Regions from separate parts of the Streptomyces sp. FIT100 genome, predicted to be linked through region 1. Evidence: riboswitches for the same ligand, from Rfam matches in the RefSeq annotation. Region 1 holds a riboswitch; each other region holds the start of a gene.

Region 1 (6,956 bases):
ACTCGGCGTCACCCTGCTGGACTTCATCGGTGACGACCGGCCGGGCACGCTGGTGCGCGAGCGGCTCGCCGAGGGCGATGTGGACTTCGCGCACCTGCTCTCTCCTTCCGGCACGCGGCGCGCCGTGAACCTCGTGGACGCGACGGGCCGCCGGATGTCCTTCTACGACGCCCGTGACCCGGGCGATCTGCGGATGCCGCGCGACTTCTACCTCTCCCATCTGCGGCGGGCCCGCCACGTCCATCTGTCGATCGTCGACTTCGCGCGGTTCCTCTACGACGACATCGCCGAGCTCGGCGTCCCCGTCTCGACGGATCTGCACGACTGGGACGGAGTGGACGACCACCACCGGGAGTTCGCGCTCCGCTCCGACGTGGTCTTCCTCAGTGCGGCCGGCGCCGGGGAGCGGATCGCGTCGGTGATGCGGGAGATACTGCGCGAGGGCCGGGCGGAGGCCGTGATCGCGACGGCCGGCGCCGGCGGCTCGTACCTGATGACCCGCGACGGCGGCCGCACACCCCGCCCGATCCCGGCGACCGCGCCGCCCGGGCCCGTGGTGGACTCCAACGGCGCCGGGGACGCGTTCGTCTGCGGCTTCCTCTACGGCCGGCTGGCCGGCCGCGCCGCGGAGGACTGCGCCCGACTGGGCGCGGTGGCCGGGGCCTACGCCTGTACGGGCCGGGGCGGTTCGGCGCTGATCGGACCGGGTGAGCTGGCGGCGGCTCAGGTCTGACGCGGATCCCCGCCGTCGCGGTGGATCCTCAGAGCGGCAGCAGGTCCGGACGCTTCGGTTCGACGTGATCGCCGGACGACTCGCCCCGCAGCCGCCGCCCGATCCACGGGACGAGGTACTCGCGCGCCCAGTGGATGTCATCGCGCCGGACCTCCAGCGTGCCGCGCGGCGGCAGGGGCGGCCAGGGCTGGTCGGGGTCGGCAGGCACCCCGATGCCGAGCACCTGGGCGGCGCGCAGCGCGACGCGGGTGTGGCCCTCGGGCGAGAGGTGCAGCCGGTCGTCGTCCCAGGCGCGCCTGTCCTGGACGGACTTGAGGGACCAGAGGTCGAGGACCGGGCAGTCGTAGCGGTCGGCGATGGAGCGCACATGCGCGGTGTACGTGGCGATCCTGCCGCGCAGATGGCGGAGCACCGGCACGCCACGGGTGTCGAAGCCGGTGGTCACCATGACGGTGCCGACCACGGAGGTGAGGTCGGCGACCGCCCGCTCGAAGCGCTCGGCGACGTGGTCGGGATCGGCGCCGGGCCGGATGATGTCGTTGCCGCCGGCGCAGAACGTCACCAGGTCGGGGGTGAGTTCCCGCGCCCGGGGCACCTGTTCCTCCACGATCTGGTCGAGGAGCCTGCCGCGCACGGCGAGATTGGCGTAGCGGAAGCTGTGTTCCGGTACGCGGTCGTCGAGCAGGACCGCGAGCCGGTCCGCCCAGCCCACGAACCGCCCCCCGGGACCGGGGTCCCCGACCCCCTCGGTGAAGCTGTCACCGATCGCCGCGTACGACGTGAAGACACCCTTTGTTCTTGATCGCGAATCGTCTGCCACGTCGAGACATCATTCACCTCGTGAAGTGACCTACGCCACCGTAGGGAGGGGTTGACGAGGCGTGACATAGACCACCCGGTCAGTTTTGCGCGATTCGGGAATACGTCGCCGGGGCGCGCCGCACAGACGTCCGCCGCCCCCTGCGTCAGGACAGGGGGCGGCGGACGGCGTTGACGCCGCGTCAGGTGGGACCGCCCGCGATCGGACCGGATCGTGCCGGAACGGGCCGGAACGGGCCGGACGTCAGACCGGACCGGACGTCAGACCGGAGCGTGCCCGATCAGAGCGTGACGCCGTGCGAGCGGAGGTAGGCCACCGGGTCGATGTCCGAGCCGTAGTTCGGCGTGGTGCGGATCTCGAAGTGCAGGTGCGGACCGCTGGAGTTGCCGGTCGAGCCGGAGAGGCCGATCTGCTGGCCGCCGGTCACGCTCTCGCCCGCCCCGATGGAGAGGGAGGAGAGATGGGCGTACTGCGAGTAGGTGCCGTCCTCGTGCTGGATGACGACCTGGTTGCCGTAGGCGCCGGCCCAGCCGGCCGAGACGACGGTGCCGGGGCCGACGGACTTGATGGAGGTACCGGTGGCGGCGGCGAAGTCGACACCCGTGTGGTAGCCGCTGGACCACATGGCGCCGGCGGTCCGGTAGGCGGTGCTGACGCCCGCGGCGACGGGGGCGGTGTAGCCGAGGCGGCTGCCCGGCACGGTGGCGGCCTGGGCGGCGGCCGGAGCCTCGGCGGGAGCAGCCGCGCTCTCGGCCTTGGCGGGAGCCTCGGCCCGGACCTTCGCCGGGGCCTCGCTCTTCGGCGCGGCCTTCTCGGCGGCCTTGGGAGCGGCCTTCTCGGCGGCCTTCGGGGCCGCCTCGGCCGGGGCCTCGGCCTTCGCCGGGGCCGGTGCCGCCGCCTTGGCCTTGGCGCCGATCGCGAGCTCGAGGCCGGGGTGGATGAGTGAGGGGTTCCCGCCTACGGCCGCGCGGTTGTCGGCGTACAGCTTCTGCCAGCCGCCGGTGATGTCCTGCTCGGCGGCGATCTTCGACAGGTGGTCGCCGGCGACGACCGTGTAGGTCTTGGCGGCCTTGCCCGCCTTGACCGCGTGCGGGACGCCGGCGGCCTTCTGGGCGGTGACGGCACTGACGGCGGCGACGTGCTCAGGGGCGGCCGCGGGCGCGGCCTTCCCCGCGGCGTGCGCACCCGCGGCGCCGATGAACGGGAGTGCGATGGCGGCGCCACCTGTCCCCGCGGCGACGAATCCGCGCGTGAACGGGCTGGTCCTCGGACGGCGGTGCTTACCCTTTGCGGGCATGGCGAATTCCTCTCCGGCGCCTGCGAGGTGAGCTGTCGGGTTCGGGCTGGAGCTGCCCGGCCGCGCGGCTGCGCGACTTCACCCCTAGCCGTCCGGGACTCCGGGCCGGCGTTCTTACCTGGGTCCCCCGCTCCTGCCACACGTGGGTGGGTGCGATATTCCGGACGGCGGCAGGATTAGGCGTTCCGTCCGGATTGCCGCGACCGTAGGCGAGCAAATCGACGGGTACAAGCCATCTCATTCACCTGGCATTCACCCAGGACGTCTCAACGGGGATTTCCCGGTCACCCCGCACGGACCGGGCATCCCCGACTTCCCAGTCGACAAAGGAATTTGACGATGTCGCACAGCGAGGGACCCACCCGAATATGATTCCGCTCACGCACCGGGTCTCATCTCCCGTTTAATCGGGGCGTGTTATGCGAAGTCCCTCAATTACGGACAGAAGGGTCAGACCCCCGCATTCTCCCGCGACCGGCGCAGGCGCACCACCACCGCGTCGAGATCAGCACGCAGCCCCGTGTCCATTCCGTGATGCATCAGCACCGCGCCCCGGTGCACCTCCCCCGAGTCGAGGCACTCGTACGCCGCCGCCGGGTCGAGCCCGCGCAGCCTCAGGGCCTGCGACCGCTCCCCGTAGTGCCTCGTCCGGAGCCAGGCGAGTGCGACGACCTCGTCTCCGCGCAGGTACTGCACCGCACTGAGGCCGCTCTCCGGCGGCAGCAGCCGGTGAAGCTCGCCGTGCTGCACGACCGGCCTGATCTTCTTGTAGAGATCCACCCAGCCGCGGGCCTCGGTCAGCTCGTCCTCGCTCCAGCGCATGAGGTCGCCGCCGACCCCGAGCACCCCGGCCATCGCGCTCACGAAGCGGAAGCGCAGCGAGGTGACCCTCGTGTTGAGCTGGGCATTCGGGCAGTCGGTCACCCAGGCGGCCATCACCCTGGCCGGATGCAGCTGCCCGAAGCCGTGCTGGATGGCGAGCCGGTCGAGCGGATCGGTGTTGTCAGAGGTCCACACCTGGTCGGTACGGGACAGGATCCCCAGATCGACCCGGCCGCCGCCGCCCGAGCAGGACTCGAAGGCCACCCCCGGGTGCGCCGCCCGCAGCCGGTCCAGCAGGGCGTACAGGGCGTGGACGTGCTCGACCCACAGCTTCTGCGGGTAGCGCTCCCCCGGCCAGCCGGCATCCGTGAAGGAGCGGTTGAAGTCCCACTTCACATAGTCGATCGGGGCGGAGGACAGCAGGGCGTCGAGCTGCTCCCAGAGGTACTGCTGCACATCCTCGCGGGCGAGGTTCAGCACCAGCTGGTTGCGGAACTCCGTCCTCGCCCGACCGGGGTGGTGCTGGACCCAGTCCGGGTGGGCACGGTAGAGATCGCTGTCGGCGTTGACCATCTCCGGCTCGACCCAGATGCCGAACTGCATCCCGAGCGCGTGCACCTCGTCGGCGAGCGGCTTCAGCCCCTGCGGGAAGCGGTCCGGGTTCGGCGTCCAGTCGCCGAGTCCGGCCCGGTCGCTGGTGCGTCCGCCGAACCAGGCGTCGTCCACGACGAAGAGCTCGACCCCCATCCCGGCGGCCCGCTGCGCCAGGGCGCGCTGCTGCCCTTCCGAGACGTCGAAGCCGGTGGCCTCCCAGGAGTTGTAGAGGACCGGCCGGGAGCTCCCGGCGTCCGGGATCACATGGGCGAGCTGCCACGCGTGCCAGCCGCGGCTCGCCGCACCGAAGCCCCCGTCGGTCCACAGCCCGGCGAAGACGGGGGTGGTGTACGACTCGCCCGGCGCGAGGAGCAGCAGCCCGGAGTCGTCGTATCCGGCGCCGCCGCCGATCTGGACCTGTCCGTCGGGCAGCTGCCGGACGGCGATCCGCCATGATCCCGACCAGCCGAGGGCGCAGCCGTACACCTCGCCCGACTCCTCGGTGGCCGTGCCGTCGTCCACGGCGACCCAGGGGAGGTGCTCGTGCCCGGTGTGGCCGCGGCGCGAGCCGATCACCTTCTCGCCGTACGTCAGCTCCGACCGCACGAGCCGGGACTCGGCCGCCCAGCGGCCGTGCAGCTGCGAGAGCCGCCGCCGCTCGCGCCACGGCAGGGTCCATACGGCGGCGTCGGCGCGCAGCAGCTCCAGCGCGGGACCGTCTCCCGTGTGCGCCACCGTGGCCCAGCGCTCGATGACGTCGGAGTCGTCGCGCATCCGGTAGTGCAGGGTCAGCGCGAGCCCGTGGAGGGGGTCGCCGAAGCGCAGCCGCAGCTCGTCCGCGTGCGCGTCCGCGGACGCGTCCTCGCCCTCGTTCACGTTTACGTTTACGAGGGCGCCCTCGAAGGACCACTCGGTGCCGCGGACCGCTGCCGTGCGCACGGAGAGCGCGGGGCGTACGAAGCGGGGGCCGCCCTCGACCGGGTACTCCTCGTGCCCGTCGAGCGGGGACTCGAAGGACCAGCCGGGGAGGGGTTCGGCGGCGAGCGCCTCGGCGTCGGCGGGCCCGATCCGCGGCCCCCAGTGGAGGTGGAGCAGCTCGTCGCGATCGGTCACGTGCAGCGCATAGCTGCTCTGCCGCCCGGACAGCACCCAGATACGACCATGGCCAACCGTCTCGATCATCCCGACCCCTCAGATCCACACAGGTTCACACAGGTTCACACATCATCAAGCACATCCGGCGGTGCAGGCAACGCTCTTGACGCCCGGGCCGAGATGATTGCCTGAGGAATCGATGCCGTATGGTCGGATCGCGTCTTCGTCGGCGATCAGCGCCGGCCGCAGACACGTCAGGAGCCCCCGTGACGCAGCAGCTGCCCGCAGGCGATGCCCAGCTCCCGTCGGCCGAACCCGCACTGGCCGGCGTACGCAACTTCCGGGACGTGGGCGGACTGCCGACCGTGGACGGGCGGCGGGTGCGGCACGGACGGCTCTTCCGCAGCGGACACCTCGCGCATGCCACCGGCGACGACGCCGCCTTCCTCACCTCGCTCGGGCTGCACACGATCTTCGACTTCCGCAACGCCGCCGACCACCGGCTGGAAGGCCCCGACGTCGAGCTCCCCGGCGTACGGAACGTGAACATCCCGCTCAGCGACCCGGCCGACGGCACCGAGTTCTGGCGGATGGTCCGCGACGGTGACCTCGAGCAGCTGCGGTCGATCCTCGCGGACGGCAAGGCGGCCGCCCGGATGACCGCCTCGTACCGGATGATCATCAAGGACCGCACCGCCGAGCACAGCCGGGTGCTGCACGCGCTCGCGGAGGACAGCGTCCCGGCGCTCATGCACTGTGCGGCGGGCAAGGACCGCGCGGGTCTGTCGATCGCCGTCTCGCTGCTCGCCGTGGGCGTCGAGCGGGACGCCATCGAGGCCGACTACCTGAAGTCGAACGACCCGCACCGCCGCTACAAGGTGCGCCGCAGCGACAACGCGCCCTCCGGCTACTCGCCTGAGGTCATGGAGCTCCTCAGCCCGCTCTTCGACGCCCGCGCCGAGTACCTGGAAGCGGCGTTCGAGACCATCGAGCAGACCTGGGGCGGCACGGAGCGCTACCTCTCCGACGGACTCGGCGTCTCGCCCGGGACGCGTGAGCGGCTGCGCGAGCGGCTGCTGGACGGCTCGGTCTGAGCCGACCCCGTCCGAAGCGGCTCGGTCTGAGCCGGCCCCGTCCGAAGCGGCCCGCTCCGCCGCGGCCCGGTCCGAGCCGGCCGGCCCGTCAGCGGCCCCCGACCAGGAACAGCAGATAGAGGAACGCCGCGAACAGGTGGCCCGCCACCAGATACGCGAAGAGCCTGACGATCAGCCCGACCGGAAACTTCTGCTCCTGGCTCGACGGGATTTTCGGCATGGTGTTCTCCTCAGGCATGCGGATGCGCGTGCGGGTCGGGGCTCTGCAACAGGGTGTGGACGAAGAGCAGCTCGGCCCCGTCCTGGGTGAGGGCGGCGATGCGGTGCGGGGTGAGCGAGTCGAAGTGGGCGCTGTCGCCGGGGTCGAGCTCGTACACGCTGTCGCCGAGCCCGAGGCGCAACCGGCCTTCGAGCACGTACAGCCACTCCTCGCCGGGATGGACGCGCACCAGGTCCCCCTGGGTCCCGGGCGCCACCCGCACCCGCAGGGCCTGCATGGCC
Region 2 (6,956 bases), 6.5 Mb from region 1:
CGCGGTCGTGGGTGCCCGCTTTGGTGATCAGCGTCCCACCGTAGGAGTGACCGACCAGCACGATCGGGCCGGGAACGTGGTTGAGCGTGAAGTTGACGCACGCGACGTCGCTTTCGAGCGAGTCGAGGCCGTGCTGTGAGGCGAAAACCTCGTGCCCTTCAGCCTGGAGCGTGGGGATGAGCTTGTTGAAGCACGACCCATCCGCCCAGAGTCCGTGGGCGAAGACAATGCTGGGCTTGCCCGCCATGGCATTTCCTCCTACAGAGAGATCAAATACGAAAAATTGCACCACATTGCACGTTTGGTGCCTATTCTTGCGTGATGGCCGGGCGTGTCCCCCCATCCCAATTGTTGGGCCGATGAGGTTGAACGTGTTGTCGTGGCGGTCATCCGTTGAGCCACCGGAATCACCGCGATCGCCGCGACCATCGCCTTCCCTTTGAACGTCGCGACGCTGCTGGTGGGATTCGGCGAGATCAGGCGGCACAGGCGCGCGGCCGGCAGCCGGAATCCTGAACGGCAATGGACAGCGACGGTACCGAAGACCTGCCCACGCTGGTGGACCAGGCCTTCCAGGCCCTGCACGGCTGAGCCGACCACACCCCGAGAGCCGCAGGCGCGGGGAGGACGGCCCCGACGCCGCGCAGCCGCCACTCCCCCGGGCTTCCTGCCCCCTCCACCCCACAGCGCAACTCCCTCACCATAATTATCTGTACGTCCTGTACATTTTTTACAGAGACTCGCGCCCCGAGGAGAGGTACGCCATGAACCGGCCTTCCGCCCGCTACGTCCTGCCCGAGCTGACCGAGCGCACCAGCTCCGGCTTCCGCTCGCTCGACCCGTACTCGAAGCTCCTGCAGGAGCGGATCGTCTTCCTCGGCAGCGCCGTCGACGACACCTCGGCCAACGACCTCATCGCCCAGTTCCTGTACCTCGAGTACGACGCCCCTGACCAGGACATCAGCCTCTACATCAACTCGCCTGGCGGCAGCGTCAGCGCCATGACGTCGATCTACGACACCATGCAGGTGGTGAGGTGCGACATCGCGACGACCTGCCTCGGCCAGGCCGCCTCCACCGCCGCCGTCCTGCTCGCGGCCGGCACGCCCGGCAAGCGCATGGCCCTGCCCGGCGCCCGGGTGGTCGTCCAGCAGCCCGCGCTGCCCGAGCCCGTACAGGGACAGCCGACCGATCTGGACATCCAGGCGCGGGAGTTGCTGCGGCTGCGCGATCAGATCACCACGATCCTCGCTCGCCACACGGGTCACAGCTCCGGGCGTGTCGCCGCCGACCTCGAACGCGACACGGTGTTCAATGCCCAAGCGGCCAGGGATTACGGTCTGATCGATCACATCATCAAGAACCGCAAGGCGTCCGCCGCTTCGCCGCTGGTGCGGTGACGGCCCGTGCTGCCTCCGGAGCCTCCACCGCTGCCCGCACTGACGCGCGCCGAAAGCGAGTTCATCGACTGCTGGCTCGAAGTCGTCGACCAGCTGGGACGGATCAATCCGGCCCGGGCCACCCGCACCTACGGCGCGCTGCGCGCCGCACAGGCGCTGGCCGTTCGGGCGGCCGCACTCCGCGACTCGCTCGCTCTGATGCACGCACGGGGCGAGAACGAGCTGCACACGCCCACATTGGCCCGTGCCCTGCGGGTGTTGGACGGGGAGCGGCGCGCCGCGCGGATCACCCTCCCGCCCGAGTCCACGAGTTGACGCCGCGGCACCCCGACGCGCCGTGGCGGCGCGCCACGCTGGGCCACAAGGCGTACGAGTGGGTGTCGCCCATCCGGGGCAGACGTGGCATCGGCTTGCGTGGCTGCGAGTTGCGCCGCAGGTTGGTCCATCCGGTGGAGTCGGCCGTTCCGTTGCTGGTACGGCGCTCGTTCCCGCGCCACTCGACCTCGGCCGAACGGCCGTCTCCACTCGAACGGATCAGCCGTGAGGAGCCTCACATATCGTCGTTTCCAACCAGAAATCCGGCACGGAATGAGTCAAGATCCCTGGGACGACAAGCCCCCGCCACCACGGCGGGGCGGTCCGGGCGGACGCCGAGTCCTGCCGCCGCACCGGATGCCTGGTCGACATGAAGTGCTTCGGCAGGAGTGGAGGACCCATGCAGTACGGGCCGGCCGCCACCCGCGACCGGTCCTCGGGGTGAAGCCGCTTCCGCGGCCGGGCGTCTTCGCAGGCCCGAACCCGACAGGTCATCCTTCACAGGCGGCTGACGAAGGGTTGCGCATGGCTGCGCAGACACAACTTCCGTCCCTGCTGTCCCGGACGGGTGCCGTTTCGGCTCTGACCATCGCCGCCGTCGGCGGCTCCTTGCTCGTACCGGGCGGCACGGCGGAGGCCCACGCCGCCTCGGGACACGCGGCGAAGGCCCTCAAGGTGGCCGCGTCGAAGAGGGGATCCCCGTACCGGTGGGGCGCCACGGGCCCGAACCGGTTCGACTGCTCCGGGCTGACGCAGTACGCCTTCAAGAGGGCCGGCAAGCGCCTGCCGCGTACGGCCCAGGCCCAGTACAACCGCACCCGCCACATCCCCGCCTCCCGCCGCAGCGTCGGCGACCTGGTGTTCTTCCACTGGGGCGGCGCCGTGTACCACGTGGGGATCTACGCCGGCCACGGAAAGATGTGGCACTCCCCCAAGACCGGTTCCGTCGTGAAGCTGAGCAAGATCTGGGCCAAGAACGTCCGGTACGGCCGCGTCCGCTGACCCTCGTGGTCGGCCGGCAGGCCGCAAGCCGCAAGCCGAGGAGACCGGCATGTTCCGCGGGGTACGGGCAACTCGTACGGTATGCCCGACACCGACCCCCGTACCCCGCGGAACGATCCCCCTCCGGACGGCACCGGGGAGCTCCCCCCGGACGGCACCGAGCGTGACGAGACCGAGCCCGAGCGGGCCGACCGCAACTTCGCCGAGCTGCTCCAGGAGCTGCGGGTCACCCAGACGGGCGTGCAGATCCTGTTCGCCTTCCTGCTGACCATCGCCTTCACGGCCGCGTTCCCCCGGCTCGACTCCTTCCAGCGCGGCACGTACGTGACCACGCTGCTGCTGTCCGTGCTGGCCGCGGTGCTGTTCACGGCGCCCGCCGCGGTCCATCGCGGCCTGTTCCGGCAGGGCGCCAAACCGGAGATCGTGACGGTCTCCTCGCGACTGGCCGCTGCCGGCCTCGCGGTCCTCGCGCCGGCGCTCGCCTCCGCGGTGCTGCTGGTCGTCGACGTCGTGCACGGCACGCCCGAAGGCATCGTCACCGCCGTGGCGACGCTGCTCGTCTGCGCCGTGCTCTGGGGAGTCCTGCCCGCGATGATACGGCGGAGGCTCAAAGGGTCGGCGGACCCGTCACCGGGGCCGGACCGAGAGCGGTCGGGGTCCGTCCGCTGACGCCGCACGGCACACGCCGCACGGCACACGGGCGGGCGGGGTCACGCCCGAGATGTGCGGCCACCGCCTCGGATACGGGGCCGCCGCCCCCTGAGGCGCCGCCGCCCCCGTACGTCAACCGCCGGAAGGCCCCGGGAACGGTGTCCACGGAAGGGCGATCCACACCGTCTTGCCGCCCTCGGGGGTCGGGGTCACCGACAGGCGGCCGCCGTACTCCGCGGTGAGCCAGCGGATGATGACCATGCCGCGGCCGTTGTCCTGCTGGACCGCGGCCGGGAGGCGCTGGGGCCAGCGGGGGTGGCTGTCGGTGACGCCGATGCGCAGCTGCTCGTCGCGTACCAGGCGGAGGGCGACGGTGAAGGTCGGCGACTGGCCGAAGGTGTGCTGCACCGCGTTGGTGGCGAGTTCGGAGACGATCAGCCGGACGGTGTCCGCGGTGTCCGCCTCCCCGGGGAGGCCCCATTCGGCGAGGACGCCGCTGACGTACCTCCGCGCGGCGGAGACCGAGGCGGGATCGCTCGGCAGAGTGACGGAGGCTTCCTGGAGGTCTGCCATGGCGAGCTGTCCCTTTCCCACCGGGGCCGGTTGCCGGTACGTGGCGACACGCAGCGGATGAGGAGCCGGCGCGGCCTCGGATTGCGCTGGGCGCCAGACTGCCACCCTTGCCACCGCCGTTGGAGGCGATCCACCCGGGTATGCAGGGATCTGTCGCTCGAAGCGGTGAACTCTGCGACGCGAGAGCGTATTTGGCCGCACGCCCGGTGGCCCCGGGTCGCCCTGCCCTGCCCCGGGCTGCCCTGCCATGCGCGGGCCGCGGCTCGCGCGGGGACTCCATCGGCCGGGCGGCACGGGCGGGTTCGGCGCGCACGCCGGACAGCTCGACCCTGCCGGAGCTGCTCCGGGCGCCGACTCCGCGCGTGCGGTGGCGCGTTCGGCGCCGGACGGGACGCCTCCGGCGGCCTTGGACTCGCTGGTGGAGGTGGGGCCCGACCGGGTTCAGCGGGGCGGTGCGGCCCGAAGGATCACGCCGACGGCGTCGTCGATCTGCCGGTCGGTGAGGTCGGCCCGCGCGGTGAGCCGGATCCGGGAGATGCCGTCCGGGACGGACGGGGGCCGGAAGCAGCCCACGGCCAGCCCGCCGGCCCGGCAGTCCGCGGCCCATCGCACGGCCGCCTCGGGCGACGGCGCCTGTACGGAGACGACCGCCGCGTCCGGGCGTGCCGCGGTCAGCCCGGCGTCCGTCAGCCGCTCGTACAGCGTGGTGGCGACGGTGCGCGCCCGCCCGGCGAGCTCCGGTTCCCGGCGCAGCAGCCGCAGACTCGCGAGTGCCGCGCCCGCGGCGGCCGGGGCGAGGCCGGTGTCGAAGATGAACGTGCGGGCGGCGTTGACGAGATGGTCGACGACCCGCGCCGGGCCGAGGACGGCACCGCCCTGGCTGCCGAGGGACTTGGAGAGGGTGAGCGTGGCCACGACACCCGTCGAGCCCGCGAGGCCCGCGGCGTGCAGCGCGCCCCGGCCGCCGTCGCCGAGCACCCCGAAGCCGTGCGCGTCGTCGACGACCAGTGCGGCGCCATGGGCGCCGCACACGTCGGCGAGGTCCGTGAGCGGAGCGGCGTCGCCGTCCACCGAGAAGACCGAGTCGCTGACGACGAGGGCGCGCCGTCCCGGATCGGCGTCGAGCGTCTTGCGTACGGCCTCGGGGTCGGCGTGCGGCACGACGGCCGTCTCGGCGCGGGAGAGCCGGCAGCCGTCGACGATGGACGCGTGGTTGCCCGCGTCGGAGACGATCAGGGAGCCATGGGTGCTCAGCGCCGTGAGGGCGGCGAGGTTGGCGGCGTACCCGGAGGAGAAGACCAGCGCGGCCTCGAAGCCGCAGAACTCGGCGAGTTCGCCTTCGAGTTCGGTGTGCAGCTCGGTGGTGCCGGTGACGAGCCGGGAGCCGGTGGCGCCCGCGCCCCAGCGCAGGGCGGCCTCCGCCGCGGCCGCCGTGATCTCCGGCCGGCGGGTGAGGCCGAGGTAGTCGTTGCTCGCGAGATCGAGCAGTGCCGTGGCGGCGGGGCGGGGCCGCAGCGCGCGTACGAGTCCGGCGTCCGCGCGCAGGCGCGCCGCTTCGGCGGTCCACTCGAAGGGATCCTGGGGCTGGGACTGCGACATGAGGGTGGTCCGGTCCTTTTGTAGGCAGCGCACAGACACTAGCCCGGGACAGCTGAGGTCAGAGTGTGGCCATGCACACACCCTGTTCGGCGCGTGTTGTCGAGTTCCTCCTTGGCCCGGGGGTGTCCGGTAAGCGAGGATCAGCGCCATGGACCTCCTGAACACGCTGGTGGACAAGGGGCTGCGGCGTGAGCTGCCGTCCCGCGAAGAAGCGCTCGCCGTGCTGGCGACCTCCGACGACGAACTGCTCGAAGTGGTGGCCGCGGCCGGAAAGGTGCGCCGCCAGTGGTTCGGGCGGCGGGTGAAGCTCAACTACCTGGTCAATCTGAAGTCCGGGCTGTGTCCCGAGGACTGCTCGTACTGTTCCCAGCGGCTCGGTTCCAAGGCCGACATCCTCAAGTACACCTGGCTGAAGCCGGACGAGGCGTCACAGGCGGCTGCCGCGGGGGTCGCGGGCGGCGCGAAGCGGGTCTGCCTCGTCGCGAGCGGCCGGGGTCCGACGGACCGGGACGTCGACCGGGTCTCGCAGACCATCGAGGCGATCAAGGAGCGGAACGAGGGCGTCGAGGTGTGTGCCTGCCTCGGGCTGCTCTCGGACGGCCAGGCGGAGCGGCTGCGCGAGGCGGGCGCGGACGCGTACAACCACAACCTCAACACGTCCGAGGGGACGTACGGGGACATCACGACCACCCACACGTACGCCGACCGGGTCGACACCGTGCAGAAGGCCCACGCCGCCGGTCTGTCGGCCTGCTCGGGTCTGATCGCGGGCATGGGCGAGAGCGACGAGGACCTGGTCGACGTCGTCTTCGCGCTGCGCGAGCTGGACCCGGACTCGGTGCCGGTGAACTTCCTCATCCCGTTCGAGGGCACCCCGCTCGCCAAGGAGTGGAACCTGACGCCGCAGCGCTGTCTGCGCATCCTCGCGATGGTCCGGTTCGTCTGCCCGGACGTGGAGGTGCGCATCGCGGGCGGGCGTGAGGTCCATCTGCGCGCGATGCAGCCGCTCGCGCTGCACCTCGCCAACTCGATCTTCCTCGGCGACTACCTCACCAGCGAGGGCCAGGCCGGCAAGGCCGACCTGGAGATGATCGCGGACGCCGGCTTCGAGGTGGAGGGAACGGAGACGACGACGCTGCCGGGGCACCGGGCGGACGCGGCGGCCGGCGGCGCGTGCGGCTCGCACTCCGGTGGCTGCGCACCGTGCGGCGACGGCGCATCCCAGGCCGTGGCCGAGGCCGGGCAAGAGGCCGGGCAAGAGGCCGGGCGAGGGGCCGGGCAAGAGGCGTCGGCCGCCCGTACGGATCTGGTGGCGGTCCGCCGCCGGGGTGCAGGGACGGACCTCGCGCCCAATGCGTGAGCCGTTGAACGCCCGGGAGCTGGTGGCCCTGGACCGCGCCCACGTCTGGCACCCGT
Region 3 (6,956 bases), 4.1 Mb from region 1:
GATCTCGACGGGGAACGGGACGTCGACCTTGAGCCTGTTGTGGTGGATGCCGGTGACGGCGTAGGAGTTCGTCGCCGGGTCGAGTTCGTACACGTACACGACGGGCAACCCGTCGTTCTTCTCGACCCGCCAGAAGTGCCGGATCCCGGCGGCGGCGTACTTTCGGGGCTTCAGCTCGCGGTCGCGCTCCACGGACTCGTCGGAGACGATCTCGACGGCGAGCAGGATGTCAGCCGGTGCATACCAGGTCTGCTCGGGCCCGCCCAGGGCACTCTCCCGCACCACCATGAGGTCGGGCTCCGGCCGGTCGCGCTTGCCGAGTTTCGTGGTCATCTCGCGGATGACGTAAAGGTGCTCCGGCGCCTGCTGCACCAGGGCGTTCTCCAGCAGGCGCAGTGCGGCCATGCGGAAGAAGGTCTGCGGGCTCACGAAGAACAGTCCCCCGTCGATCAGCTCGGTGTGCGGCGGGAGACCCTTGATCCGGTCGAGGTCGTCCGCTGTCCACCCACCGGCCGGCGGCATCGGAAAGGCGTACCGCTCTTCCGTGTCGTCCTGCTCGTTCCGCTGGTCTTCGGCTGCGGCACTCATCAGCGCTCCCATGCGACGGAGTCTGGCGCGTACCGTCAGCGTACCCAGGGGGAATACCGAGGCATCCGCCGAACGAGTGATCCAGCCGCGGCGCGTTACCGTCGTGCCATGCACGACCAGCCGTCCCGCATCCCCGAACCCCCTCCCCTCTTCACCTGGGAGTTCGCGACCGACCCCTACCCCGCCTACGCCTGGCTGCGCGAGCACGCGCCCGTGCACCGGACTCGGCTGCCCAGCGGGGTCGAGGCGTGGCTGGTGACCCGGTACGGGGACGCCCGGCAGGCGCTCGCGGACCCGCGGCTCAGCAAGAACCCGGCGCACCACGACGAGCCGGCGCACGCCAAGGGGAAGACGGGGATCCCGGGCGAGCGCAAGGCGGAGCTGATGACGCATCTGCTGAACATCGATCCGCCCGACCACACCCGGCTGCGCCGCCTCGTCTCCAAGGCGTTCACCCCGCGCCGTGTCGCCGAGTTCGCCCCGCGGGTGCAGGAGTTGACGGACCGGCTCATCGAGAACTTCGCGGCGGACGGAACCGCCGACCTCATCCATGACTTCGCCTTCCCGCTCCCCATCTACGCGATCTGCGACCTGCTCGGCGTTCCCACCGAGGACCAGGACGACTTCCGGGACTGGGCGGGGATGATGATCCGTCACGGCGGCGGTCCGCGGGGCGGGGTGGCGCGCTCGGTGAAGAGGATGCGCGGCTACCTCGCCGAGCTGATCCACCGCAAGCGCGAGGAGCCGGGGGACGACCTGATCTCCGGGCTGATCCGGGCCAGCGACCACGGTGAGCACCTCACCGAGAACGAGGCCGCCGCGATGGCCTTCATCCTGCTCTTCGCCGGTTTCGAGACCACCGTCAACCTCATTGGCAACGGGGTGTACGCGCTGCTGCGGAACCCGGAGCAGCGCGCCCGCCTCCAGACGTCCCTCGCCGCCGGCGACAGCGCGCTCCTGGAGACCGGTGTCGAGGAGCTCCTCCGCTACGACGGACCCGTCGAACTCGCCACCTGGCGGTTCGCGACCGAGCCGCTCGCCCTCGGCGGGCAGGACATCGCCGTGGGCGATCCGGTCCTCGTCGTCCTCGCGGCCGCCGACCGCGACCCGGAGCGGTTCCCCGACCCCGACGCGCTCGACCTCGCCCGCAGTGACAACCAGCACCTCGGCTACGGGCACGGCATCCACTACTGCCTGGGCGCACCGCTCGCGCGTCTGGAGGGGCAGACCGCGCTCGCGACTCTGCTGACCCGGCTGCCCGACTTGCGGCTTGCGGTGGATCCTTCCGATTTGCGGTGGCGTGGGGGACTTATCATGCGCGGATTGCGCACTCTGCCCGTTGCCTGGGGGTCTGGGGACGTCCCCCAGGGAATCAAGAACAGCACCCCCGAAACCATCTGACGCCCCGTCAAGGCTGTGACTTTTACGTGATCTGCGCTGCATCGGCTTGTGACAGACGTTCGACTGCGGCTACGTTCACCGACGACTCAGCAGTCGCCAGCAGTCGTCAGCAGTCACACGAAAGGCCAACCGCATGCGCTCCGGGAACGGTCGGCACCGCCGCCCCCGTCAGGCCCCCGCACTCGTTGTCGCGGCAGGGGTGACTGGATCGGCCATCGCCATCCCGCTGCTCGGCGCGGGCTCCGCCTCCGCCGCCGACACCGCCACCTGGGAACGGGTCGCGGACTGCGAGAGCGGCGGCATGTGGAGCGCCGACCTCGGCAACGGCTACTACGGGGGGCTGCAGTTCTCGCAGGACACCTGGGAGGAGTTCGGCGGTACGGCGTACGCGCCGCGCGCCGACCTCGCCAGCCGCTCGCAGCAGATCGCGGTCGCCGAGAAGGTGCTCGCCGCCCAGGGGCCGACGGCGTGGCCGAGCTGCGCCCTGCTGACCGGGCTCGTGGTCGACGAGGCCAAGGGCAAGGCCAAGGCCGACACCGGCGCCGCCCCGAGCGCCACGGCCGATGCGCAGGACGGCGAGGCCGGGCAGGTGGACCCGCCGACCTTCGGTGACGGGGCCGACGCCTCGTCGCCTCCTTCGTCCTCCGGTTCGCCGGCCCCGGCGCAGTCCTCGGACCCGGCGGCGGCTCCCTCGGGGTCAGGGTCCACCGCCCCCGGCTCCGACTCCGGCGCGACCGGCGATGCGGAGGCCGGCGGTTCCGGCAAGCATCGCGGTGCCGCCACCGACGAGGCCGGCAAAGCGGGCGAGTCGGCTGATACGGGCAATTCGGGCAATGGTCGTGATTCCGGTCGTCATGCCTCGCGGGGTGACGGATCGGCACGGGACGACGCCACCGCGGAAGATGAGTACACGGTCCGCCCCGGCGACAACCTCTGGGCCATCGCGGACGCGAACGAGGTGCCGGGGGGCTGGCCCGCGCTGTACGAGGCGAACGAGGAGACCGTCGGCTCCGACCCCGATCTCATCCTTCCCGGTCAGAGCCTCGACCTCGGCCTGGGGCAGGGGCAGTTGACGGAGTAGCCGCGAGGCGATTCGCTGGCTTATGTCCGGTTCTGCGCAAGTGAGACATGAGTCTCTTCCGATCAACTGGCGTGTCTCATCGGTCAACTCCGGTCATCACGCCTCTCACCTGCGAAAACGGACAACTCTCCCCGTCAAATAGGGGTGATTTCTCCCCGATGTTCGGCTTTGAACATCGGGGAGGAGTGCGTTTACGGTCTGAACCGCTCGCCAACGCGGGCCCCGACGACCGCACGCCGAATCCTGCCGGCGGCCGGCGGGAACAGTCGACGCGCAAGCGCCGTAGGCAGGAGCGGGGGACCCAGGTAAGTGCCGTACCCGCCCGACGAGGACGGGAACGGCTTGGGGTGAAGTCACGCAACTCGCGTGGCCGGGCACTCACTTGGCCCGAACCCGACAGCTCACCTCGCAGGCGTCGGTGAGGGGATACTCCATGCTGCTTTCCGGCAAGGGCAAGCACCGTCGCCCGTCCAAGGCCACTCGTATAGCCACGCTCGCCGGCGTCACCGGCGCCGCCGTCGCCGCCCCGCTGATGGCCTCCGGCACCGCCTCCGCCGCCACCGCCTCCGAGTGGGACGCCGTCGCCCAGTGCGAGTCCGGCGGCAACTGGTCCATCAACACCGGCAACGGCTTCTACGGCGGCCTCCAGTTCTCCGCCTCGACCTGGGCCGGGTACGGCGGCACGGCGTACGCCTCCACCGCCGACCAGGCCACCAAGGCCCAGCAGATCGAGATCGCCGAGAAGGTCCTGGACGGTCAGGGCAAGGGCGCCTGGCCGCACTGCGGCGTCGGCCTCTCCAACGCCGCGTACACCGGCGGCGGCGCCGAGGCCCCGGCCTCGAAGCCCGCCGCCCCCAAGGCGGAGGCCAAGGCCGAGACCCCGGCTCCGGCCCCGAAGCGCGCCGAGACCCCGGCCCCGGCCCCGAAGCGCGCCGAGGTCCCGACCACCCGCTCCGAGCGCCCGGCCGCCGCCCCGGTCAAGAAGGGCGACGGCGAGTACACGGTCAAGGCCGGCGACACCCTCAGCAAGATCGCCGAGGCCGAGAAGGTCGAGGACGGCTGGCAGAAGCTGTTCCAGCTGAACAAGGACATCATCGACGACGCGGACGTCATCCACCCGGGCCAGAAGCTCCACCTGAGCTGACCCCCCGGGGCGCACCCCCGTCCCCCCGTCCCCCCGGCCTTCCCCGGCCACTCCAGCCACCCCGGCCCGGCGCGCCTTCCCCCGTGCGTGCCGGGCCGGGGTTTCTGTCGCTTTCCTTCCCTTTTTCGTCCCACGGGGCGGGCAGCGGCGGTCCGCCGCCCCCGGGCCGGTTAGGCTCATGTCGCAAGGCGAAGCGACCCTGCACCGACCCCGCACCCGCCGGGGTCACCCTTAGCGTCACATCCCAGAAGGAGATGCTCGTGCCGTCCATCGACGTCGTCGTAGCCCGGGAAATCCTGGACTCCCGAGGCAACCCCACGGTCGAGGTCGAGGTCGGCCTCGACGACGGCAGCACCGGCCGTGCTGCCGTGCCCTCCGGTGCTTCCACCGGTGCGTTCGAGGCCATTGAGCTCCGTGACGGAGACCAGAACCGCTACCAGGGCAAGGGCGTCGAGAAGGCCGTCCTCGCCGTCATCGAGCAGATCGGCCCGGAGCTCGTCGGTTACGACGCCACCGAGCAGCGCCTGATCGACCAGGCGATGTTCGACCTCGACGCCACCGACAACAAGGCGTCCCTCGGCGCCAACGCCATCCTCGGTGTCTCCCTCGCCGTCGCCCACGCCGCGTCCGAGGCGTCCGACCTCCCGCTCTTCCGCTACCTCGGCGGACCCAACGCGCACCTGCTCCCGGTGCCGATGATGAACATCCTGAACGGCGGCTCGCACGCCGACTCCAACGTGGACATCCAGGAGTTCATGATCGCCCCGATCGGCGCGGAGTCCTTCTCCGAGGCGCTGCGCTGGGGCACCGAGGTCTACCACACCCTCAAGAAGGTCCTGAAGCAGAAGGGGCTCTCCACCGGCCTGGGCGACGAGGGCGGCTTCGCGCCGAACCTCGACTCCAACCGTGCCGCCCTCGACCTGATCCTCGAGGCCATCAAGGAAGCCGGCTACGCCCCCGGCAAGGACATCGCGCTTGCGCTCGACGTCGCTGCCTCCGAGTTCTACAAGGACGGCTCCTACGAGTTCGAGGGCAAGTCCCGCTCGGCCGCCGAGATGACCGAGTACTACGAGGAGCTCGTCGCCGCCTACCCGCTGGTCTCCATCGAGGACCCGCTGTTCGAGGACGACTGGGCCGGCTGGAAGGTGCTCACCGACAAGCTGGGCGCCAAGGTCCAGATCGTCGGCGACGACCTGTTCGTCACCAACCCGGAGCGCCTGGCCCGCGGCATCGAGGACGGCGCGGCCAACGCCCTGCTGGTCAAGGTCAACCAGATCGGTTCGCTGACCGAGACCCTGGACGCCGTGGAGCTGGCCCAGCGCAACGGCTTCAAGTGCATGATGTCCCACCGCTCCGGCGAGACCGAGGACGTCACCATCGCCGATCTGGCCGTCGCCACCAACTGCGGCCAGATCAAGACCGGCGCCCCGGCCCGCTCGGAGCGCGTCGCCAAGTACAACCAGCTGCTGCGCATCGAGGAGATCCTCGACGACGCCGCGGTGTACGCGGGCCGCTCGGCGTTCCCGCGGTTCCGCTTTGCGGACCATTAAGCACAGCAAGGGCTGAGCCGGGTAGCCCGGTAGACCGGTAGTTACGTACGTCCCCGCACTCGGTCCCGTACCGTGTGCGGGGACGTACGCACGTGAAGGGGAGACGCGCACATGGCCAGGGACCGGTTCTCCACCGCGACCCGGCTGCGGCTGCTCGGTGAGCAGACCGCCGCCCGCGTCTACCGTTCGCAGACCCGCCGCCAGGCGCGCCGCTCCCGGCTCACCGGCCGGGCGGCCTTCCTCGCGCTCGTGGTCTGCTCGATGATCGTCGCGCTCGCCTACCCGATGCGGCAGTACGTGTCGCAGCGGAACGACATCGCCGAGCAGGAGCGGCTCGCCGAGGCCGCCCGCGAGCGGGTGGAGCGGCTGCGCGACGAGAAGGCGCGGCTCCAGGACGACGCGTACGTCATGCGGCTGGCCCGCGAGCACCTGCACATGGTCCTGCCCGGCGAGACGGGCTACATCATGATCGACCCGGAGGCCGCCGAGCGGCACCGCGCCGAAGAGGGCGGTGTGGACCGCCCCTGGTACTCGAACGTCTGGGACGGCGTGGACCACGCGGACGCCGGCCGCTAGGTCGTGTCTTCAAAGTCCCGTCTGCCCGGCGGCGTCTGGCACGCACCCTCGCTGCGTTGTCGTCGGTCGCCTATGCTCCGCATGGACTCCCTCCTCCGCCTTGCGATCGCACGCACCAGACGCCGCCGGCCCCGCCCTTCGGGCGGACGACGCCACTTTGAAGACACTCCCTAGCGGACGCCGCCGGCGGACGAACACGGACAACGAAGAGACAGACGTACGGAAACATGGACACGCCACCTCCCACGACCGAGCACACCCCGCCCACCGAGGCGGACATCGCCGCCTTCCAGGACCAGCTCGGCCGGCCGCCGCGCGGTCTGCGCGCGATCGCCCACCGCTGCCCGTGCGGCAATCCGGACGTGGTGGAGACGGCACCGCGGCTGGAGGACGGTACGCCGTTCCCGACGCTGTACTACCTGACGTGTCCGCGGGCGGCGTCCGCGATCGGCACGCTGGAGGCGAACGGCGTCATGAAGGAGATGACCGAGCGCCTGGGGACCGATCCCGAGCTGGCGGCCGCGTACCGGGCGGCGCACGAGGACTACATCGCCCGGCGCGACGCGATCGAGGAGCTGAAGGGCTTCCCGAGCGCGGGCGGCATGCCGGACCGTGT
Region 4 (6,956 bases), 3.5 Mb from region 1:
CCACCCTCGCGCTGACCCCCCGCCGGTCGGTCGCTTTCGGCGCCAAGGCCGTGTCGATCGCCGCATTCAGCGCCGTGCTCGCGCTGGCCAACCTGGCCGTCGCCTGGGCCGTCGCCCTCCCTGTTCTGGCCGGCGAGTCCCTGAGCGGGGTCCCGGCGGCGCTCCTGGTCCGCGTCCATATCGGCCACGTGCTGCTGGTCGCGGGCTGGGGCCTGGCAGGCGTGGCCCTGGGCGCGCTCATCCGCTCCCAGACCGTGGCTCTGCTGACCTTGCTGGCGGTCCCCTTCGTGGTGGAGCCGATGCTCCGCGCGGTCCTGGCCAACTCGGGCCAGTCGCTGCTGGAGCGTGTGGCGATGTTCCTGCCCTTCACCGCGGGCAGCGCCATGACCGGCGCGGCGGACGCGGGCAGTGCCCTCCTGGACAGCGGCGCCCAGTTGGGCCCGCTCGCGGGTGGCGTGGTCTTCCTCGCCTTGATCACGGCGAAGACGGCAGCGGCGGCGACGGCCTTCCGACGCCGCGACGCCTGACGCCGCGACGCCTGACGCCGCGACGCCCCGGCGCCTGACGCCGCGACGCCCCGGCGCCTGACGCCGCGACGCATGACGTCCCGAACGAGGAGGGTCTCGTCGCGACGCTTAATCAGTTGCCCGGGGCTCCTAGGGGTTCGTAGCGTCGCCGGCATGAAGGAACTCACCGAGCCGGAGATCCGTGCGTCGTTCGTCAACTGCTCGAAGGGTGAGGCCAAGCGGCTCGCCGTCCCCCGCGATCTCGCGGAGCGGCCCTGGAGCGATCTCGACTTCGTGGGGTGGCGCGATCCGGGTGCGCCCGATCGCAGCTATCTGGTCGCCGAGCGGGACGGCCGGCTCATCGGTGTGGCGCTCCGCTTCCCCTCCCGGCAGCGCGGATATCTGCACCGCAGCATGTGCTCGCTGTGTCTGACCACCCATCCCGGGGACGACGTCTCGCTGATGACGGCCCGCAGGACGGGCCCGGCGGGCCGTGAGGGCAACTCGGTCGGTGCGTACATGTGCACCGACCTGGCCTGCTCCCTCTATGTGCGCGGCAAGAAGGAGGCGGTGCCCGGGGGCCGCCTGATCGAGTCCCTCACGGTCGAGGAGCAGATCGCGCGCACGAGGAGCAATCTGTTCGCGTTCCTGGGCCGGCTCTGAACCGCCTCTGCCTCCTCGGGGCGCTCTGATCGCGTACAAGGTGCGAGGTGGTTCCCGGGTGGGAAAACTGGAGGTATGGCTACCAAGGCACTCCTGGAGGGTGGTCCGGACGATCTGCAGGGGCAGATCGTGCCGATCACACCCCCTGGCCAGGAATTGAAGATTCCGCATCGCGGCGGCTACGAGCACTTCAAGGCCACGACGCGCCATGAGGACAGCCCGGAGGGCCGGGTCACCGTGTACGAGTGGTGGGAGCGGACGGAGGTCGCCGAGTAGGCGCGCCGGGGGACTGGGTGGGGGCCTGGGGCGGGGGCGCCGCCCGTGGCCGGGCGTTCTGGACGACCCGGGCGCCGGCCGTGGCCGGGCGTTCTGGACGACCCGGGCGGCGAAAGTGGAATTGATCTTGCTCCGGATGGCGTAAGGTGGTGTTTACCGACGCGGGGTGGAGCAGCTCGGTAGCTCGCTGGGCTCATAACCCAGAGGTCGCAGGTTCAAATCCTGTCCCCGCTACTGAAGGCCGAAGGCCCGGGACCGATCAGGTCCCGGGCCTTCGGCATTTTCGCATTCTCCCGTTCTCGCGGTTTCGCCAGACGGCTCGCTTGACCTTTACGCAACGTCAAGTTCTAGCGTGAGGGTCATGGAGTGGTCGATCCAGGAAATCGCCAGGAAGGCCGGCACGACGAGCCGAGCGCTCAGGCACTACGGAGAGCTCGGGCTCCTCACGCCGAGCCGGATCGGCAGCAACGGCTACCGCTACTACGACCAGGACGCCCTCGTCCGGCTGCAGCGCATCCTGCTGCTGCGCGAGCTGGGCCTCGGCCTGCCGGCGATCGCGCAGGTCCTGGAAGGACAGCGGGACACGGCCGCCGCCCTGCGCACCCATCTGAGGCTGCTGGAGCAGGAGCGGGAGCGCATCGGGCGGCAGATCGCCTCGGTGCGGACCACTCTCGACCGCACGGAGAGAGGAGAGGAACTGATGGCGGAAGAAGTCTTCGACGGCTTCGACCACACCCGGTACGAGGCGGAGGTCACCGAGCGCTGGGGCCGCGAGGCGTACGAGAAGGGTGACCGCTGGTGGCGCTCGCTCAGCGCCGCGGAGAAGCAGGAGTTCCAGGACCGGCAGGCCGGGATCGCCCGCGACTTCGCCCAGGCACGGAAGGACGGCCTCGCGCCGGACAGCGAGGAGGCGCAGGCGATCGCGCGGAGGCACATCGAGTGGCTGTCGGTGACGGTCACGCCGACGAAGCCGTACATCATCGGGCTCGGCGAGATGTACGTCGCCGACCCGCGCTTCACGGCGAACTACGACCGGCACGGCGAGGGGACAGCGGTCTTCGTCCGTGATGCCATGAAGGTGTACGCGGAACGCAACCTCGCCGACGAGACCGACGGCGGTGCCGGCAGCGGCAGCGGCGACGACTGAGCCGGCGGGCGCGCACCGCTCACGCCCGGTCACCAGGAGGGCCCCCTGGTGACCGCGGACACCACCTAGCCCGGTTGGCCGACGGCGAGTCGCACCACGGCGCGGCTGCCGCCAGCCTGAGTGGGGCGGGGTACCGTCCGCAGCCGTGGGCGGGACCTGGCGGACCTGGCAGGAGAGACCACTGGTGGGGCAGCGAGCAGGCGGCGACGACGAGCGAGGGCCGCGGCGTGACGGTGGCCGCCGGGTCGTCATGGCGCTGCCCGTGCTGATCATCATTGCCGGCGTCTTCTTCGACCTCGGCACCCCCGCCTCGTTCACCGCCTCCCCCCTCTTCGCCGCCGCGCCCCTGGTCGCCGCCCCCTTCTTCTCCCCGCTGTACACGCTCATGACGGGCGTCGCCGCCGTCGGGACGGTGGCCGCGCTGCACGCGTACAACGAGAGGACCAGCGAGATCCCGGCGGTGACGGAGCTGCTGACCGTGTTCACGGTCTCCGTGCTGGCCCTCTTCATCAACCAGGTCGTGCGGCGCAGCGGCGAGCAGCTGGCCTCGGCGCGGGTCGTCGCGGAGGCCGCCCAGCGGGCGGTGCTGCCCTCGCCGGCCGAGCGGATCGGCGGGCTGCACATCGCGGCGCGGTACGAGGCGGCGCAGGCGGACGCGTCCATCGGCGGTGACCTGTTCGCCGTGCAGGACACCCCGTTAGGGGTGCGGCTGGTGGTCGGGGACGTACGGGGCAAGGGGCTGGACGCGGTCGAGGCGGTGGCCGTCGTGCTGGGCGCGTTCCGGGAGGCGGCGGAGCAGGAGTCCTCGCTGGAGGGGGTCGCGCAGCGGCTGGACCGGGCGCTCGCGCGGGAGGGCACACGGCGCTCCGGGCTGGACGCGTTCGAGGGCTTCACGACCGCCGTGCTCGCCGAGATCCCGCGCGGGGACGGGCACGTCCGGGTGGTCAACCGCGGCCATCCGCCGCCGTACGTGCTGTACGGGGACGGCGCCCTGGAGACGCTGGAACCGGCCGAACGGGCGCTGCCGCTCGGCATGGGCGACCTCGGCTCGTGGCCGGACCGCGCGGACGAGGCCGCGTTCCCGTCCGGAGCCACTCTGCTGCTCTACACGGACGGACTGACGGAGGCCCGTGACGCGCAGGGCGCCTTCTACGATCCGGGCGGCCGGCTGGGCGGGCGGATCTTCCCCGGCCCCGACGAGCTGCTGGACGCGCTGGTGGCCGACGTACGCCGCCATACGGGCGGCCGGTCGACGGACGACATGGCGCTGCTGGCGGTCAGCCGGCCCGGGGACCGGCAGCCGGAGCGGCGCCGGACGATGCCGGTGGTGCCGTGACCCGCCCCGAGGGCATGCTTGCGACCCTGTGTAATCGAAGCAGAGCCCTCCGCATAACATTTGATGCACCGTCAGATGTACTGGCCGGAATGAGCTGGGGTCAACTCGCCCGATTGTCCCCGCTTGTGAAGGATAAGTCCTGGCCAAAGTCGTTAACGATCAGTCGGAACGGCTTGGAATACGACCCCCGCGTCTATTAACGTTCGATAACGCAGCGCGGTCGTCCCAGCCGTCGCAAGAGACGGCACCGTGCGCACGCGCCGAATCCCGAAAGGGAACCGGGGAACCACTAATTGGGGTGAATCGGGCACTTCGCGGTGCTCGTAGGAGACCTTCCTGCTCCGAACCCGTCAGCTAACCCGGTAGGCGAGAAGGAAGGAAAGGAGCACGCCTCCGTGGCGTCCAACGAGCCTGCCCTCCAAGATCCCCCCAACACCGAGTGGATGCCCGCCGACGCGTGGGCCCCGGCCGCCGGGGCGGAGGAATGGAACCCGACCGAGGAGACCGTTCGCCCGGTCCGCGGCAGGCACCGCGTCGTCAAGCAGCGCAACGGACTTGCCAGGAGCTCCACCGTCCTCGGAGTCGGCGTCATCGCCGCGGTCGGCGCCGGCGGCATGGCCACCGCGCAGGACAAGCCCGCGGTCTCCATCTCCCTGCCCGACACCATCACGGACAAACTCCCCGACGCCAAGTCCCTGCCCGGCGTGGGCTCCCTGGTGGCGGACGACTCCGACGACGAGGACGGCGACCGCAACGACGCGCCGCTGACCGCGCTCTCCGTCGCCGACACGGCGTCCGCGAGCAGCAGCGAGCAGAGCGGGGCGGGCGCAGGCGAGGCCCTGCGCGCCCGGATTCTCCAGCAGGCCGAGCAGCAGCGGGCCGAAGCCGAGGCCGAGGCGAAGGCCGCCGCGGAGAAGGCCGCAGCCGAGAAGGCCGCGGCGGAGGCGAGAGCCCAGCAGACCGCCGCGGAGAAGGCCGCCGCCGAGGCGAAGCGGAAGGCCGAGGAGGAGGCCGCGCGCAAGGCGGAGGCCGAGCGGCTGGCCAAGCTCGCCGCGAGCTACTCCCTGCCGACGTCCTCGTACACGATCACTTCCACGTTCGGGCAGGCCGGGTCCATGTGGTCCTCCGGCTACCACACCGGCCTCGACTTCGCGGCCCCCACCGGCACCCCGGCGAAGGCCGTCCACGGCGGCACCGTCAAGTCCGCGGGCTGGTCCGGCTCGTACGGCTACCGCGTGGTGCTGGAGCTCGAGGACGGCACCGAGATCTGGTACGCCCACCTGTCGTCGATGACCGTGTCCGCCGGACAGGCGGTGACCACGGGCGACACGATCGGCCGCGTCGGCGCCACCGGCAATGTCACCGGACCGCATCTGCACCTGGAGGTGCACACGGCGGGCGGCGACGGGATCGACCCGGCGGCGTGGCTGCGGGACAAGGGCATCAGCATCTGAGTCTCTGGGTCTCTGAGTCCCTGGGTTCCCTGAGGCGCTGGGTCCTGCCCAGCCCTCTGGTCCCTGGGTCCTTGCGTCTCTGGGTCCCTGAGGCGCCGGGCACTGGAGCCCGACCCTCGGGTCCCTGGAGCCTTGGCTCCTTGGCTTCGTGGCGCCTTGGGAGTTGAGGTCGGGGCCGCTGCGTGAGGCGGCAGTGGACGGGCGGATTCCGGAATCTCGGCGGGCAGGGAGTCGTTGGGCAGGCATGACGTCACTGCGCCCGCTGGGCTCGTCCGATCTGTCCGTCTTCCCGCTCGCCCTCGGCGGCAATGTCTTCGGCTGGACCGCCGACGAGTCGGAGTCCTTCGCCGTGCTCGACGCGTACGCGGCGGCCGGAGGCAACTTCGTGGACACCGCCGACGCGTACTCGGCATGGGTCCCCGGCAACGAGGGCGGCGAATCCGAGACCGTCATCGGCAACTGGATGGCCCTGCGAGGCAACCGCGCCGACGTCGTCGTCGCCACGAAGGCCGGCGCGCACCCGCAGCACAAAGGGCTCTCCGCCGCCACGATCAAGGCGGCGGCCGAGGACTCGCTGCGCCGACTGCGCACCGACCACATCGACCTGTACTACACGCACTTCGACGATGTCTCCGTACCGGTCGAAGAGATCATCACGGCCCTCGACCGCCTGGTGAAGGACGGAAAGGTCCGCGCCATCGCCGCGTCCAACCTCTCCGCCGAGCGGCTCCAGGCATCGCTGGACTTCTCGGAGCGCGAGGGCCTGGCCCGCTACGCCGTCCTCCAGCCGCCCTACAACCTGGTCGCGCGTGACGCCTACGAGGGCGAGCTCCAGGACACGGCCGCCAGGGCCGGCCTCGCCGCCGTCCCCTACGCCGCGCTGGCCTCCGGATTCCTCACCGGCAAGTACCGGGAAGGGAAGGCGGTCGACAGCGCTCGGGCGCAGCGCGCCGGCCAGCACCTGGAGACCGAGCGCGGCCGGCGGGTGCTGGCGGCGCTCGACGACATCGCCGCGGCCCGGGGTGCGGAGGTCGCGACGGTCGCCCTCGCCTGGCTCGCGTCCCGGCCGACCGTCGTCGCGCCCATCGCCTCCGCACGGACGGTGGAGCAGCTGCCGGCTCTGGTCGCGGTCGCGGAGCTGGAGCTCGCCGAGGACGAGCTTGCGCGGCTGACGGCGGCGTCGGCGTAGACCCACCCCTGCCCGGTGCTGGTAGCGCCCGGCCGGGCGCTACCAGCGGTACGGGTTGTAGCTCCCGTAGTCCAGATACGGCGGCGGGAGCCGGACCCGCCCCGTCGCCCCGGCCGCGTAGGTGAGAGCAGGGGACGCGACGTGCTTGCGCTGCCAGAGGTGGTGGAGCAGCTCCTGCTCACGGGCGGCGAAGTCCGGGCCCGCCGTGCCGCGGTGGGCCCGGTGGCGCAGGAAGGCGAGCGAGGTCGCGAACGCCTCGTACTCGGTCACGGTGCGGGCGGCTGCCGAACCGTGAGCGCGGCCCACCAGGTCACGGGCCATCGTGCGCGCCCGCATCGAGGAGAGGGCGAACGGCTCGGCGGCGGAGAGCCAGCCCGCGGCGGCG

The links. A riboswitch is a leader RNA that binds a small molecule or an ion and turns the genes downstream of it on or off. The one in region 1 is predicted to bind cyclic di-AMP.
Region 2: another riboswitch for cyclic di-AMP. It lies ahead of KK483_RS03105 (C40 family peptidase); the one in region 1 lies ahead of KK483_RS32200 (LysM peptidoglycan-binding domain-containing M23 family metallopeptidase).
Region 3: another riboswitch for cyclic di-AMP. It lies ahead of KK483_RS13590 (transglycosylase family protein); the one in region 1 lies ahead of KK483_RS32200 (LysM peptidoglycan-binding domain-containing M23 family metallopeptidase).
Region 4: another riboswitch for cyclic di-AMP. It lies ahead of KK483_RS16355 (M23 family metallopeptidase); the one in region 1 lies ahead of KK483_RS32200 (LysM peptidoglycan-binding domain-containing M23 family metallopeptidase).

What each region holds. Positions count from the first base shown of each region.
Region 1 is NZ_CP075715.1:7,210,809-7,217,764, reverse strand. Features, by position in the region: gene KK483_RS32210 (carbohydrate kinase family protein) at 1-733, shown strand, start outside; gene KK483_RS32205 (SGNH/GDSL hydrolase family protein) at 762-1,553, opposite strand; gene KK483_RS32200 (LysM peptidoglycan-binding domain-containing M23 family metallopeptidase) at 1,834-2,850, opposite strand; cyclic di-AMP (ydaO/yuaA leader) riboswitch at 2,855-3,009, opposite strand; gene KK483_RS32195 (alpha-galactosidase) at 3,301-5,448, opposite strand; gene KK483_RS32190 (tyrosine-protein phosphatase) at 5,628-6,455, shown strand; gene KK483_RS32185 (DUF6126 family protein) at 6,544-6,675, opposite strand; gene KK483_RS32180 (helix-turn-helix domain-containing protein) at 6,686-6,956, opposite strand, start outside.
Region 2 is NZ_CP075715.1:743,438-750,393, forward strand. Features, by position in the region: gene KK483_RS03085 (alpha/beta hydrolase) at 1-247, opposite strand, end outside; gene KK483_RS03090 (hypothetical protein) at 259-585, opposite strand; gene KK483_RS03095 (ClpP family protease) at 765-1,400, shown strand; gene KK483_RS03100 (hypothetical protein) at 1,407-1,715, shown strand; cyclic di-AMP (ydaO/yuaA leader) riboswitch at 2,082-2,237, shown strand; gene KK483_RS03105 (C40 family peptidase) at 2,241-2,717, shown strand; gene KK483_RS03110 (DUF6328 family protein) at 2,799-3,386, shown strand; gene KK483_RS03115 (ATP-binding protein) at 3,501-3,941, opposite strand; gene KK483_RS03120 (8-amino-7-oxononanoate synthase) at 4,383-5,540, opposite strand; gene bioB (biotin synthase BioB) at 5,689-6,900, shown strand; gene KK483_RS03130 (adenosylmethionine--8-amino-7-oxononanoate transaminase) at 6,893-6,956, shown strand, end outside.
Region 3 is NZ_CP075715.1:3,116,613-3,123,568, reverse strand. Features, by position in the region: gene KK483_RS13605 (Uma2 family endonuclease) at 1-588, opposite strand, end outside; gene KK483_RS13600 (cytochrome P450) at 697-1,989, shown strand; gene KK483_RS13595 (transglycosylase family protein) at 2,123-3,070, shown strand; cyclic di-AMP (ydaO/yuaA leader) riboswitch at 3,339-3,500, shown strand; gene KK483_RS13590 (transglycosylase family protein) at 3,504-4,214, shown strand; gene eno (phosphopyruvate hydratase) at 4,475-5,764, shown strand; gene KK483_RS13580 (septum formation initiator family protein) at 5,876-6,340, shown strand; gene KK483_RS13575 (DUF501 domain-containing protein) at 6,568-6,956, shown strand, end outside.
Region 4 is NZ_CP075715.1:3,684,845-3,691,800, reverse strand. Features, by position in the region: gene KK483_RS16385 (ABC transporter permease) at 1-527, shown strand, start outside; gene KK483_RS16380 (FBP domain-containing protein) at 681-1,169, shown strand; gene KK483_RS16375 (DUF5988 family protein) at 1,245-1,445, shown strand; tRNA gene KK483_RS16370 (tRNA-Met) at 1,606-1,679, shown strand; gene KK483_RS16365 (MerR family transcriptional regulator) at 1,807-2,592, shown strand; gene KK483_RS16360 (PP2C family protein-serine/threonine phosphatase) at 2,843-3,928, shown strand; cyclic di-AMP (ydaO/yuaA leader) riboswitch at 4,177-4,312, shown strand; gene KK483_RS16355 (M23 family metallopeptidase) at 4,324-5,382, shown strand; gene KK483_RS16350 (aldo/keto reductase) at 5,627-6,571, shown strand; gene KK483_RS16345 (PrsW family intramembrane metalloprotease) at 6,611-6,956, opposite strand, start outside.